Regions from separate parts of the Isoptericola sp. Y581 genome, predicted to be linked through region 2. Evidence: riboswitches for the same ligand, from Rfam matches in the RefSeq annotation. Region 2 holds a riboswitch; the other holds the start of a gene.
The links. Region 2 has a riboswitch for cyclic di-AMP ahead of AC1C2W_RS01160 (C40 family peptidase). Riboswitches for the same ligand answer to the same signal wherever they lie in the genome.
Positions count from the first base shown of each region.

Region 1: it holds a riboswitch for cyclic di-AMP, as region 2 does, so the genes downstream of both, AC1C2W_RS11770 (C40 family peptidase) here and AC1C2W_RS01160 (C40 family peptidase) in region 2, are expected to answer to the same signal.

Region 1 covers NZ_JCAIUK010000005.1:275,327-282,471, forward strand. The annotation lists gene AC1C2W_RS11755 (MerR family transcriptional regulator) at 1-476, shown strand, start outside; gene AC1C2W_RS11760 (exodeoxyribonuclease III) at 525-1,421, shown strand; gene AC1C2W_RS11765 (septum formation family protein) at 1,472-2,140, shown strand; cyclic di-AMP (ydaO/yuaA leader) riboswitch at 2,397-2,562, shown strand; gene AC1C2W_RS11770 (C40 family peptidase) at 2,566-3,411, shown strand; gene clpB (ATP-dependent chaperone ClpB) at 3,532-6,174, opposite strand; gene AC1C2W_RS11780 (LppM family (lipo)protein) at 6,425-7,145, shown strand, end outside.
Region 2 covers NZ_JCAIUK010000001.1:235,711-242,855, reverse strand. The annotation lists gene AC1C2W_RS01165 (C40 family peptidase) at 1-593, opposite strand, end outside; cyclic di-AMP (ydaO/yuaA leader) riboswitch at 595-755, opposite strand; gene AC1C2W_RS01160 (C40 family peptidase) at 970-1,779, opposite strand; cyclic di-AMP (ydaO/yuaA leader) riboswitch at 1,781-1,961, opposite strand; gene AC1C2W_RS01155 (iron-dependent transcriptional repressor DtxR) at 2,091-2,804, opposite strand; gene serC (phosphoserine transaminase) at 2,949-4,118, shown strand; gene AC1C2W_RS01145 (MHYT domain-containing protein) at 4,286-5,092, shown strand; gene AC1C2W_RS01140 (MFS transporter) at 5,110-6,468, opposite strand; gene AC1C2W_RS01135 (UDP-glucose dehydrogenase family protein) at 6,609-7,145, opposite strand, start outside.

The sequences.
Region 1 (7,145 bases), on a different contig from region 2:
GGCTGGTCGAGGCGCGCGAGCGCGGCGTCCTGCTGTCTCCCGAGGAGCAGGTCACGCTGTTCGGCGACCATTGGCAGCCCTCGTGGGCGGCCGGCGCGCGCGAGCGCTGGGGCGACACCGCCCAGTGGGCCCAGTTCGCGGAACGAGCGGCCGAGCGCAGCCCGGAGGAATGGCAGGAGGTCGGCGCGGAGGCCGAGGCCGTGCTCGTGGCGCTCGCCGACGCCATGGGACGCGGCGTGCGGCCGGGCACAGTCGAGGCCGACGCGTCGGCCGAGCGGCACCGTGCGTCGCTCGGCGCGTACTTCGACGTCACGCCCGCCATGCACGTGGTCATCGGGCATATGTACGCCGCCGACCCGGACTTCGCCGCCAACCACGACTCGCGCCGGCCCGGCCTGACCGCGTGGCTGCGCGACGTGATCGACGCGAACGCCCGCGCGCACGGCGTCGACCCGGACACCGCGACCTGGGAGTGATCCACAGGCCCGCCCGCTCCCCCGCGGTCCGCCGGTAGCCTGGCGCCCGTGCGCCTCGCCACCTGGAACGTGAACTCCATCCGTGCCCGCCTCGACCGCGTGATCGCTTTCCTGGAACGCTCCGGCACGGACGTGCTCGCGATCCAGGAGACCAAGTGCCGCGACGAGCAGTTCCCCATCGCGGCGTTCGAGGCCGCGGGGTACGAGGTGGCGCACGTCGGGCACTCGGCATGGAACGGCGTCGCGATCGCATCCCGGGTCGGGATCGCCGACGTCGAGACGTCGTTCCCCGGGCAGCCCGGCTTCGCCAAGCCCGCGGCGCCGCGCTCCCCCGCGAGCAAGGACGACGATGCGCCGGCGGAGGCGCCCGACGCGACACCCGACGAGGTGCCGGCCACCCTGCTCGACGTCCCGCCGCCCGTGGAGGCGCGCGCCCTGGGTGCCACGTGCGGCGGCGTGCGCGTCTGGTCGCTGTACGTGCCGCACGGCCGCGCGATCGGCGACCCGCACTACGCCTACAAGCTCGCGTGGCTCGACACGCTGCGCGAGGACGCGTGCGGCTGGCTCGCCGCCGACCCCGACGCCCAGGTCGCTCTCGTGGGCGACTGGAACGTCATCCCGCTCGACACGGACGTCTACGACCCGGCCGCATTCGCCGGACACACCCACGTCACCCCCGCCGAGCGGGAGGCGTTCGCCGCCTTCGCCGACGCGGGATACACCGAGGTGACGCGCGAGCATCTGCCGGCCGAGCACACCTACACGTACTGGGACTACCAGCAGCTCGCCTTTCCCCGGAACAAGGGCCTGCGGATCGACTTCGCGTACGCCTCGCCCGCGGTGCGGCGTCGCGTGACCGGCGTGGCGATCGATCGCGACGAGCGCAAGGGCAAGGGCGCGAGCGACCACGTGCCGGTGATCCTCGACCTGTCCGACGCCGCCTGAGGCGGGCCGGGACCTCCAGGAGCAGGCCGTGAGCACGCGATGAGCAGACCATGAGCACAGACCCGTCGACCCCCGACGCCGCGGTGGGTCAGCACCCGCCGGACCCGACCTTTGCGGCGCCGACCCCGCCCGGCGTCCTGCCGGCCGAAGGTCTGGCCGACGCGCCGCTCCCCGGCGGCTCCACGGGGGCCCTCCCGGCGACGTCGTCCCGCCCGACCCCCTCGCCTGGGGACCGCGCCCGCGGGCGGCGGCGAGCCACCCGCGCAGCCGCGGGCGTCGTCGCGCTCGCCGCGGTCGCGGGCGGTCTCGCGCTCGGGGTCGCGACAGCGCGCGACCGGGCGTGGGCGCCGCTGCCGCCCGACGTCGCGTCCCCGAAGGAGGCGAACGCCGTGCAGCTCGTGCTGGGCTCGTGCCTGCGCGACCTGCCGGACGGCGACCTCGCCCGGGTCACCGCGGTGCCGTGCGGGGAGGACCACGCCGCGCAGGTGGTGGGCCGCACCGACGCCGCCCCGGACGCCGTCTGGCCGGGCACGGACGCCCTGGTGCGCCGGACCTCCGCCGTGTGCGGGCCGGAGCAGCTCGGGCCCGCCGGTCGCGACGTCGAGGGCGTGGAGTTCGTCGTCCTGACGCCCTCCGAGGCGGGGTGGGAGGCGGGGGACCGCGCCGGGCTGTGCCTCGCGGTGCCGGAGGGCGGCGGCGCCGTCGACCTGCTGTCCTGAGCCGCACCGACGCTGATACGTCCCGGCGCCGATGGCTACAGTGATCTTCGTCACATTCGGCGCCAGGCCTTGCGCCCGGTTCGGAGGGTGATGTCCGGACTCGTCCTGCGCGGACGCTGGGAGGTCGTCGCCGGGCGCACCACGCCCGGTGTTATCGGAACGTGCCCACGGAGGGTCGGCGGGGTTAGCGTCCTTCGACGGCGCCTGCTCCAGGTGCCGGCCGACCGGGACGCAGCCGAGTGCTGCCGGCGTCCCGGTGACCACGAAACTCACGGCAGCAGCGGGAGACCCACATCTCTTCCGGCCGGCCGCCCGGACCGACACGGTCCGGACGCTCCCGGCCTTGGGGTTCAGCCATCTTTCGATGGCAGGCCAACGATCTCGGCCTCACCCGACAGCTCATCTCGCAGGCTGGAGGTCCACCCATGCCCACGACCCTCGACCCTGCGCGCCCCGGCACCGTCGCCGTGGCGGCCTCCCGCCCCCGGCGCGCCATCGTCGCCCTCGGCCTCGCCGCAGCCCTCACCGGCGGCGGCCTCGTCGCCACCGCCCCCCACGCCTCCGCCGCGACCGGCTCGGCGTCCGCGAGCGTCAGCTCCGTCGCCGTCCACACCGCCAAGGCCAAGACCAAGCCCCGCACCGTCTTCAAGGCGACCAAGCACACCGTCGCCAGGACCTCGGGCAAGTACCGCCCCGCGTTCTCGATGAAGGTCACGCACGCCGGCAAGGCCGTCTCCGGTCGCGCCAAGCTGGTGCTGAACGGCAAGGTCGTCTCGACCAGGAAGCTGCACAGCGGCAAGTCGACGTTCAAGCCGTACTGGTCCACGTACAAGTCGGGCAAGAACCGGGTACGCATCGTCGTCTACCCGACGTCGAACAACCTCGCGAACAAGTCGTCGCGCACCACCGGCGTGACCAAGAAGACCGGGTCGTCCGTCGTGGCGCTCGCCAAGAAGCAGGTCGGCAAGCGCTACGTGTCCGGCGCCGCCGGCCCGAACTCCTTCGACTGCTCCGGTCTCACCTCGTACGTGTACAAGAAGGCGATCGGCAAGAAGCTCCCGCGGACGTCCTCCGCCCAGAGGAACGTCGGCAAGGTCATCTCGCGGAGCAAGGCCAAGCCCGGTGACCTCATCTGGTCCCCCGGGCACGTCGCCATCTACGTCGGCAACGGCAAGCAGATCGACGCCGCCCGCCCGGGGGTCGGCGTGGTCAAGCGCTCGATCTGGCAGAGCAGCCCCAAGTTCATCCGCGTCAGCAGCAAGGCGATCTGACCTTCTCGCCGAGATAGACAAGCTGGTTCGCCGAGATAGAGAAGCTCGAAGGACGCCGCGACAGATCGCGGCGTCCTTCGAGCTTCTCTATCTCGGCGAACCAGCTTCTCTATCTCGGCGTCAGAGGACGGTCACCACGAGGCCAGCGGCGTCGGGCGCCCGGTCCACGACCACCGTGCTGCCGTCGGACACCGTGCCCGCGAGCAGCTCCTTGGCCAGCCGGTCGCCGATCTCGCGCTGCACCAGTCGGCGCAGCGGGCGGGCGCCGTACGCGGGGTCGAACCCCTCGAGCGCCAGCCACTCCCGCGCGGCGGGCGTGACGTCCACCGTGATGCGCCGGTCGGCCAGCCGCTGGGCGAACGCCGCGACCTGCAGGTCGACGATCTCGCCGAGCTCCTCGACGCTCAAGGCGTCGAAGATCACCACGTCGTCGAGCCGGTTGAGGAACTCCGGCTTGAACGACGCGCGCACGGCCGCCATGACGGCCTCGCGCCGGGCGGCGTCGTCCAGGGCCGGGTCCACGAGGAACTGCGAGCCCAGGTTCGACGTCAGCACCAGGATGACGTTGCGGAAGTCGACGGTGCGGCCCTGGCCGTCGGTGAGGCGGCCGTCGTCGAGCACCTGCAGCAGGATGTCGAAGACCTCGGGGTGGGCCTTCTCCACCTCGTCCAGCAGGACGACGGAGTAGGGCCGGCGCCGCACGGCCTCCGTGAGCTGGCCGCCCTCCTCGTAGCCGACGTACCCGGGGGGCGCGCCGACCAGCCGGGACACCGAGTGCTTCTCGGAGTACTCCGACATGTCAATGCGCACCATGGCGCGCTCGTCGTCGAACAGGAAGTCCGCCAGCGACTTGGCGAGCTCCGTCTTGCCCACGCCCGTGGGGCCGAGGAAGAGGAACGACCCGGTGGGCCGGTCGGGGTCGGAGACGCCGGCCCGCGAGCGCCGCACCGCGTCGGAGACCATGCGCACGGCCGCCTTCTGGCCGATGAGCCGCGCGCCGATGACGTCCTCCATGTGGAGGAGCTTCTCGGACTCGCCCTGCAGCATGCGCCCGGCCGGGATGCCGGTCCAGGCGGAGACCACCTCGGCGATCTCGTCCGCGCCGACCTTGTCGGCGATCATCGGACCTTGCGGGTTGAGCTGGTCGAAACCCTGCTCCTCGGTCTCGGCAGCCCCGACCGACGACTCCGCCTCGGCGCGCTCGGCCGCGTCGAGCTCGCGCTCGACCTGCGGGATCTCGCCGTACAGGATGCGGGCCGCGCCCTCGAGGTCGCCCTCGCGCTGCAGCCGGTCGGACTCGGTGCGCAGCTCGTCGATGCGGGCGCGCAGGTCGCCGACCCGGTTGTGGCCGGCCTTCTCCGACTCCCACCGCGCCGTGAGCGCGGCGAGCTCCTCGCGACGGTCGGCGAGGTCGGCGCGCAGCTTCTCCAGCCGCTCGCGCGACGCCGCGTCGCCGGTGCTCTCGGCGTCCTTGAGCACGACCTCCTCCATCTCGAGGCGCGTGACGGCGCGCTGCAGCTCGTCGATCTCGATCGGCGAGCTGTCCATCTCCATGCGCAGCCGCGACGCGGCCTCGTCGACGAGGTCGATCGCCTTGTCCGGGAGCTGGCGGCCGGTGATGTACCGGTCGGACAGCGCGGCGGCGGCGACCAGGGCCGAGTCGGCGATCGTCACCTTGTGGTGCGCCTCGTACCGCTCCTTGAGCCCGCGCAGGATGGCGACCGTGTCTTCCACGGACGGCTCGCCCACGAAGACCTGCTGGAAGCGCCGCTCCAGGGCCGGGTCCTTCTCGATGTGCTCGCGGAACTCGTCGAGCGTCGTGGCGCCGACCATCCGCAGCTCGCCGCGCGCGAGCATGGGCTTGAGCATGTTGCCGGCGTCCATCGCGCCCTCGCCACCGGCGCCCGCTCCGACGACGGTGTGCAGCTCGTCGATGAAGGTCACGACCTCGCCGTCCGACGAGGTGATCTCCTCGAGCACGGCCTTGAGCCGCTCCTCGAACTCGCCGCGGTACTTGGCGCCCGCGACCATGCTCGGCAGGTCGAGGGCGACGAGGCGCTTGTCACGCAGCGACTCGGGCACGTCGCCGGCCACGATCCGCTGGGCCAGCCCTTCGACGACGGCGGTCTTGCCGACGCCGGGCTCGCCGATGAGCACGGGGTTGTTCTTGGTGCGACGGCTCAGCACCTGCACCACGCGGCGGATCTCGGCGTCGCGCCCGATGACCGGGTCGAGCCGGCCGTCGCGCGCAGCCTGCGTGAGGTCGGTGCCGTACTGCTCCAGCGCCTTGTACGTGCCCTCGGGGTTGGGGCTTGTGACGCGGCTCGACCCGCGGACGGCGGGGAGCGCGGCACGCAGAGCGTCGGCGGTGGCGCCCGCCTCGGTGAGCGCCTGCGCCGCGGGCGACTGCCCGGCCGCCACCCCGATGAGGAGGTGCTCGGTCGAGACGTACTCGTCGCCGAGGGACTCGGCCTCCTTGCCGGCGTTCTCGAGCACCGCGCTCATGGCGCGCGACGGCGAGGGCTGGGCGACGGCGGAGCCGCTGACCTGCGGGAGCGCGACGAGGGCGGCCCGCGTGCGCTGGCCGATCTGCTGCGCGTTGGCGCCGACGGCATCGAGCAGGCCGGCAGCGACGCCGCCCTGCTGCTGCAACAGGGCGGACAGCAGGTGCACGGGCTCGAGCTGGGGATTGCCCGCCGCCGACGCCGACTGCACGGCGTCGCCGAGCGCCTGCTGCGACATGGTCGTGAGCTTGATGTCCATGGGACCTCCGTGATGACAGGGAAAACGTCTGTTCGGGGAACGCCTCCAAAGTTGAGTCTATTCCGCTCAACTTTGGTCGCAACCGCCAGCGTGTGCGCTGGTCGAGCCCGGTGGCTCGCCGCCCACGGCTAGGGGATGCTGGGGCGGTGACCACTCGAACCGGCGGCCGCCGCCGTCTCCGCACCGCGATCGCGGCGACGCTCGCCGCCGTCGGCCTCCTCGCCCTCGCCGGCTGCATGAAAAAGTCGACATGGACCTCACGCTGTCCGAGGACGACAGCGTCTCCGGCACCATGATCATGGCCTTCTCCAACCAGCTGGCCGAGACCATGGGCATGGAGCCCAGCGAGCTCTGGGACCAGGCCGGGAGCGAGCTCCAGCAGGACCTGCCCGAGGGCGCCACCCATGAGCCGTACTCCGACGACGAGTACACCGGCACCCAGATCACCTTCGCCGACATCCCGCTCGAGGAGTTCGACTCCGGCGGCGCCACCGGCGAGCAGCTGAGCGTCACCCGCGACGGCGACGAGTACGTGGTGGACGGCACCATGGACCTGTCCGAGGGCGCCGACCAGATGGGCTCGCTGCCCGAGGGCGTCATGGACTCGTTCGACGTGCAGATCTCGGTCACGTTCCCCGGCGCGGTGGGCGACACCAACGGCACGGTCGACGGCAGCACCGTCACCTGGACGCCCGCGTTCGGCGAGACCACCGAGATCCACGCCCGGGGCGCGGCCGAGCCCGGCGCGGGCGACTTCCCGTGGTGGATCGTCGGGCTCGTCGTGGGGCCGATCGTCATCGGCCTCATCGTCTGGTTCGTCGTGCGGAACAACCGCCGTTCCACCGCCGTCACCGGCGACTCCGCCCTCGCTGCGGGCACCGCGCCCGGAGCCGGCCCGACGCCCGGAGCCGGCCCGACGCCCGGAGCCGGCCCAGCGCCCGGAGCCGGCCCGACGCCGGAGGAGCAGGTGT
Region 2 (7,145 bases):
CCGAGCTGGCTGTAGACGTAGGAGGTGAGGCCCGAGCAGTCGAAGCCGGACGGGCTGGACCCGCCGACGACGTACGGGGTACCGATGTAGCGCTTGGCGATCGACACCGCCTGCTCGCCGAGCGACGAACTCGAGGACGTCTCCGCCTCCGGCTCAGCCGCCGGTGCCTCGGTGCGCTCGGACGACCGCGACACGGTCTCCGTCGCGGCGCGTTCCTCGACGACGGGCTCCGGCTCCGGCTCCGGCTGGGGTGCCGGGGTGATCTTGGCCCCGGAGATGGCCTTCTTGCTGACGGTCTCGACGTCGACCTTGGCCTTCGCCTCGACGGTGACGACGGGCGCGGCCTCGAGGGCCTCACGGGCCTGGTCGCTCAGGGCGCCCAGATCGACGGTGCTGAGCTTCTTGGACGTGTCATGGTCGACCGGAGCCGCCTGCGCAGCACTCGCGCTGGCGAAGGTCGAGACGAGCAGACCACCGGCAGCTGCGGCGACGGCGGCACGACGGCCGGTCGTCGAAGAGCTGACGCTCTGGACCAGCCCGTCGAACGGACGGCGCGCGGCACGGTGCCGGGCGCGCGTGGTACGTGCGTTCACGTTTCCCTCTCCTGTCGCCTACGAAGTCAGCTGTCGGGTTCGGGTGGGAGAAATCACCCGGCCGCACGAATCAAGATCCGTGCGGCTTCACCCCGAGGACACCGTGTCTGGTGCCCGGAAGTGGGTCCCCCGCCCCTGCCATGGGTTCAAGGTCCTCGACCGGCGGCAGGGCTCGGCGTTCCGGTCGAGACTCGACAGATGACCGCCGAGTGGTTGAACTGTAGCGGACGCAGACGGCGATGTCACGTTCCGATCACGGGCCCCTGTGGATGAGGCGCGTCACACAATGTCCGTGTAGGTCAGAGGGTTCCCAGACACGACGACGCCCCGCCGCGCTGGTGCGCGACGGGGCATGGTCGGAACGCGACGGACGGACTCAGCCGACGCGGATGAACGTGGGGTTCGACTGCCAGATCGCCCGGTACTTCACGACGTCGCCCGGCTTCGGGGCGTCGATCTGCATGCCGCCGCCGGCGTAGATCGCGACGTGGCCCGGCGTCCAGATGAGGTCGCCCGCCTGTGCCTCGGAGGCCGAGACGACCGTGCCGGCGGAGCGCTGGGCCGACGCCGTGCGCGGCAGGCCGATGCCCACCTGCGCGAAGACATACTGCGTCAGGCCGGAGCAGTCGAAGCCCGACGGGCTGCTGCCGCCCGTGACGTAGGGGACGCCCACATAGCGCATCGCGATCGAGACGACCGACGAACCGTTCGCCGAGGCCGGCGCCTCGACGGCGGTGCGCTCCTCGGAACGGGATGCGGCGGCCTCCGTGGTGGAATCCGTGGTGGAACCGGTCGCCTCGTCGGACGCGGTCGTGTCTGCCACGACCTCCTCGACGACGGGCTCCGGCACGGGCGCCGGCGTGATCTCGGCCCCGGAGATGACCTGCTTGGTGACCTTCTCGACGTCGACCTTCGCCTTGGCGTCGACGGTGACGACGGGCGCGGCTTCGAGGGCCTCTCGTGCCTGGTCGGTCAGCGCGCCGAGGTCGACGGTGCTGAGCTTGTTGGCGGCGTCGTGGTCGACCGGGGCGGCCTGCGCGGCGCCCGCGCCGGCGAAGGTCGAGACCAGGAGGCCACCGGCGGCTGCGACGACGGCCGCACGGCGAGCGCCGGCGCCGTTCGGGGCGGCCAGGGCAATCGGACGTCGGGCGGCGTGATGCCGGCCGCGAGTCGTACGTGCGGTCACGTGTCTACCTCTCCATCGCCTGCGAGGTCAGCTGTCGGGTTCGGGTGGGAGAAACACCCGGCCGCCCGGACCCGGTCATCGGATCCGTTCGGCTTCACCCCGAGGGCGTCATGATCGACGCCCGGAAGTGGGTCCCCCGCTCCTGCCGTGCGGATGTCCGTGGAGCTCGGCCGGTGGCAGGGTTCGGCGTCCGGTCGAGCGCCCGCTGGATAACTCCGGCGAGCGACCACGACCGTACCGGATGACCCCGGCGATGTCACGCTGCAGTCACGAAGTGGCGTGCCGACCCGATTCGGCGGTCCACGCCCTGGTCAGCGGCTCGCGACGAACAGGTGCTTGGCCAGCTCCTCCGGGAGCTCCAGCACGATGTTGGAACCCTCGACCTCGACCGTGACATCGTCCCCCGCCGTGCGCGCCGTGATCTGCGCCCCCGGCACGAGCCCCGACTCGGAGAGCCGCGCCAGCAGCTCGATGTCCACCTGCAGCGGCTCGGCGATCCGCTGCAGCACCAGGTCCAGGCCGTCGCCGGCCTCCCCGGGCCGGCCGGCCGCGAGCACCGCCGGCAGGGACTGCACGCCCTCGAGGAACGGGACGTCCTGGTACTGCTCCCCCAGCTCCGACAGCCCCGGGATCGGGTTGCCGTACGGGTCGATGTGTGGGTGGTCGAGCAGTGTCACGAGGCGCTTCTCGACGAGGTCGCTCATGACGTGCTCCCAGCGGCACGCCTCCGTGTGCACCTGCTCCCAGTCGAGCTTGATGACGTCGGTGAGCAGCCGCTCCGCGAGCCGGTGCTTGCGCATCACCCGGGTGGCCTTGGCCTGGCCCGCCTCGGTGAGCTCGAGGTGCCGGTCGCCGGTGACGACGACGAGCCCGTCGCGCTCCATGCGTGCGACCGTCTGCGACACCGTGGGCCCCGAGTGCCCCAGGCGTTCCGCGATCCGGGCACGGAGCGGCGGGATGCCCTCCTCACCGAGCTCGTAGATCGTCTTGAGGTACATCTCCGTGGTGTCGATCAGGTCGGTCACGTCAGCTCCTGTCGTTCGGCGCGGCCTAGTCTATTCGCACGCGTGGGCGCAGGCGGGTCGCGCGTGGCGCCGTCGTGCGCGTGCCCCGCGCCATCCTGCCCTGTCCCACCGACAACCCGCCTCCCGCCCGGAACCGGAGACTCGATGCCCGCCGTGCCGACCCACACCATCCCCTCGTCGCTGCTGCCCGCGGACGGGCGCTTCGGCTCCGGCCCGTCCAAGGTGCGCGCCGCGCAGGTGGCCGCGCTCGCCGCGGCCGGCGACCCGGCATCGCCGCTGCTCGGCACGTCGCACCGCCAGCCGCCGGTCAAGGACCTGGTGCGCCGCGTGCGGCGAGGCGTGGCCGAGCTCTTCGACCTGCCCGACGGGTACGAGGTGGCGCTCGGCAACGGCGGTGCGACGGCGTTCTGGGACGTCGCGACGGCGAGCCTGGTGCGCCGGCGCGCCCAGCACGCCGTCTTCGGCGAGTTCGGCGGCAAGTTCGCGGCCAGCACCCGCGGCGCCCCCTTCCTCGAGACCTCGCAGGTCGTCGAGGCCGCGCCCGGCACGGTCGCACGTCTCGCCACGTCGAGAGGAACGGCCGAGGGCGTGGACGTCTACGCGACCCCGCACAACGAGACCTCGACAGGCGCGATGGCGCCGGTGCGACAGGTGCAGGACGCGCGCTCCGCCGGGGCCCTGCTGCTCGTCGACGCGACGTCGGGCGCGGGCGGGCTGCCCGTCGACGTCGGCGACACGGACGTCTACTACTTCGGCCCGCAGAAGGTCTTCGCGGCCGAGGGCGGCCTGTGGCTCGCGGTCTGCTCGCCCGCCGCGGTGGAGCGCGCCGAGGAGGTGGAGGCGACCGCCGGGCGAGAGAGCGGCCGCTGGGTGCCCGAGTTCCTCTCGCTGACCACCGCCCTCACCAACTCCCGCGCCGACCAGACCCTCAACACGCCCGCCGTCTCGACGCTCGTGCTGCTCGCCGAGCAGGTCGAGTGGCTGCTGGGCCGGGGCGGGCTCGCATGGTCGACAGCGCGGTGCGCCGAGTCCGCGGGCGTGCTGTACGACTGGGCCGGAGCGCGGGACTGGGCGACGCCGTTCGTCGCCGACCCCGCGGAGCGCTCGACCGTCGTCGCGACCATCGACCTCGACGACGCGATCGACGCCGTTGCCGTGATCCGGGTGCTGCGGGAGAACGGCATCCTGGACGTGTTCCCCTACCGCAAGCTCGGCCGCAACCAGCTGCGGGTCGGCGTCTTCCCCGCCGTCGAGCCGGACGACGTGCGCGCCCTCACCGCCTGCGTCGACCACGTGGTCGAGCACCTCGGCTGAGGCCGCCACACGGCGCGAGACCCTCTGCGGACGGGTTGCATCGTCGCTGGTCAGCACCCACGTTTCACCCTCTAGGTCACGAACTGATAACGTGCCGCCTCGTCACAAAACGGACGAGGAGGCCAAGGATCGTACTGCCTGAGATGCACCATTTCACCTACGGGGTCATGACCCCTGTGCTGGCGTACGTCGCGTCGACCGTGGGAGCGGCCACCGGCTTGTCCGCGACGTCCCGCGCTCGCGTGGCGAAGGACGCGAAGTCCCGATCCGTCTGGCTGCTCGTGGGCGCGCTCGCGATCGGCGGCACGGGCGTCTGGGTCATGCACTTCGTCGCGATGCTCGGCTTCACCGTCACAGGGATGCCGATCCAGTACGACGTGCCACGCACCGTCGTCAGTGCCCTCGTCGCGATAGCAGTGGTCGCGATCGGGCTGTTCCTCGTCGGGTTCGGCGGCAACCGGCCGCTGTGGCTGATCCCGGGCGGCATCGTGGCCGGGCTGGGCGTCGCGGCGATGCACTACATGGGCATGGCCGCCATGGAGATGACCGGGCACCTGCAGTTCTCGCTGCCGATCGTGGCGGCGTCGGTGCTCATCGCGATCGTGGCCGCGACCGTGGCGCTGTGGTTGTGCACGCACGTGCGCGGCGCCCGCGCGACGACGGGGGCCGCCCTCATCATGGGCCTCGCGGTCAGCGGCATGCACTACACCGGCATGGCCGCGCTCACCGTCACCGGCAAAGGCGGGGAGGCCCCGGGGGGCACCAGCGCGATCGACCTGCTCGGCCCGCTGATCTTCGGCATCGTGGCACTGACCGTGGCCCTGATCTTCGTGGTGGTCATGTGGCCCACGGAGTCCGAGATGCGCGACCAGCAGGAGTTCGAGGCCAGGCAGCGCCGCCGGTCGCGCGGCGCCCGCGGCGAGCCGGTCACCCGCCACGCGTCCCGGCACGAGACGGCCGGTCCGCGACACTGACGGCGCGACACCGACGGTCAGGCCGAGGCCACCCGCTCGGCGTCGGCGCGGGTCAGCTCGCGCCGCACGCCGTCCCGGGTGGTGACGCCCTCGCTCGTCGTGCTCCCGTGCACTTCACGGTCGAGGTAGACGACCTCGAGGTGCGGCCGGCTCAGCACGCGGTAGCGCACCCGCAGGTGCCAGCGGCGCACGGCCCAGACCGTCGCTCCCGACGCCACGAGGAACGTGGCGATCGAGCCGACGAGGATTGACCAGCGTGGCCCCCAGGCCTCGCCGATCCAGCCGACGACCGGTGCGCCGATCGGCGTCGCGCCCTGGAAGATCATCACGTAGAGGGCCATGACGCGCCCGCGCATCACGGGGTCGGTGGAGATCTGGAGTGCGCTGTTCGCCGCCGTCATCATCGTGAGCGACGCCAGGCCGACGGGGATGCAGGCCACGACGAACGACGAGTAGGTGGGCATGAGGCCCAGCACGCCGGTGGTGACGGCGAACGCGAAGGCGGCCCCGATGACCAGCCGCACCCGCGGCCGGTCCCGTCGGGCCGCGAGAAGCGCCCCCGCCAGCGACCCGATCGCCAGCACCGAGCCGAGGATGCCGTACTCGCTCGCACCCCGGCCGAACTCGACGCGCGCCATGAGCGCGGACGTGAGCTGGAAGTTCAGGCCGAACGTGGAGACCACGAACATCACGACCATGATCACGACGATGTCGCTGCGCCGGCGCACGTACCGCACGCCCTCGATGATCTGCCCCTTGGCCCGTGGAGCGGCCGGCTGGGGTCGCAGCTCACGCACGCGCATGTAGCCGAGAGCGATGATCGTCGCGGCGAACGTGACGCCGTTGATGAGGAAGACCCATCCGGTTCCGACGGCAGCGATCAGCAGCCCGGCGACGCCCGGGCCGATGAGGCGGGCAGCGTTGAACGACGCGCTGTTCAGCCCGACGGCGTTGGACAGCTTGTCGGCCGGCACCATGTCGGCGACGAAGGTCTGGCGGGCGGGGCTGTCGAGGGCGGAGACGACGCCGAGCAGCAGCGCGAACACGTAGACGTGCCAGAGCTCCGCCTTCCCGGAGAGCACGAGCGCGCCGAGTCCGAGCGCGAGCACGCCCATGCCGCCCTGCGTGGCCATGAGGAGCCGGCGGCGCGGCAGGCGGTCGGCCAGCACACCGGCCCACGGGGACAGCAGCAGGAAGGGCACGAACTGCAGGGCGGTGGTGATGCCGACCGCGACCCCGGAGTTGTCGGACAGGTCGGTGAGGACGATCCAGTCCTGCGCGACGCGCTGCATCCAGGTGCCGACGTTGGCGACCAGGGCAGCCCCGAACCAGATGCGGTAGTTGGTGTACCTGAGGGAGGAGAAGGTGGCGCTCATCGGGCGAGGCTCCGAATGTGTTCGTCGCTCGCGGGTGCCACGGGTCTCCTCCTGGGGATGGGTGTCTCCCGGAGCAACGGGCTATCGAATCGCTCTATTCCTCGCCTGAGGGACTCCCGCTGTGGGGTCGGTCACGGCGCTCAGCGACGCCCGAGGGCGCGGTACTGCCAGCCCGCCGCCTGCCACTCCCCGCGGCTCAGGGCGTTGCGCCCGTCGAGCACGGTGCGCTGCGCCACGAGCATCCCGACCCGCTCGGGGTCCAGCTCGCGGTACTGGCGCCACTCCGTGAGCACAAGAACGGCGTCCGCGCCGGCGAGCGCGCCCTCGAGGTCCTGGTCGTAGCGCAGCCCCGGCTGCTTGGCGCGCGCGTTGTCGATCGCCTGCGGGTCGTGCACGGTGACGACGGCGCCCAGCTCCGCCAGGTGGACGGCGACGTCCAGGGCCGGGGAGTCGCGCACGTCGTCGCTGTCCGGCTTGAACGCGGCGCCGAGCACCGTGACCTCGGCGCCCTCGACCATGCCGCCGAGCACCTCGACGGCCAGGTCGACCATCCGGGCACGACGGCGCGTGTTGATCGTGTCGACCTCGCCGAGGAACGCGACGGCGTCGCCCGCGCCGAGCTCGTCGGCGCGGGCCATGAAGGCGCGGATGTCCTTGGGCAGGCATCCGCCCCCGAA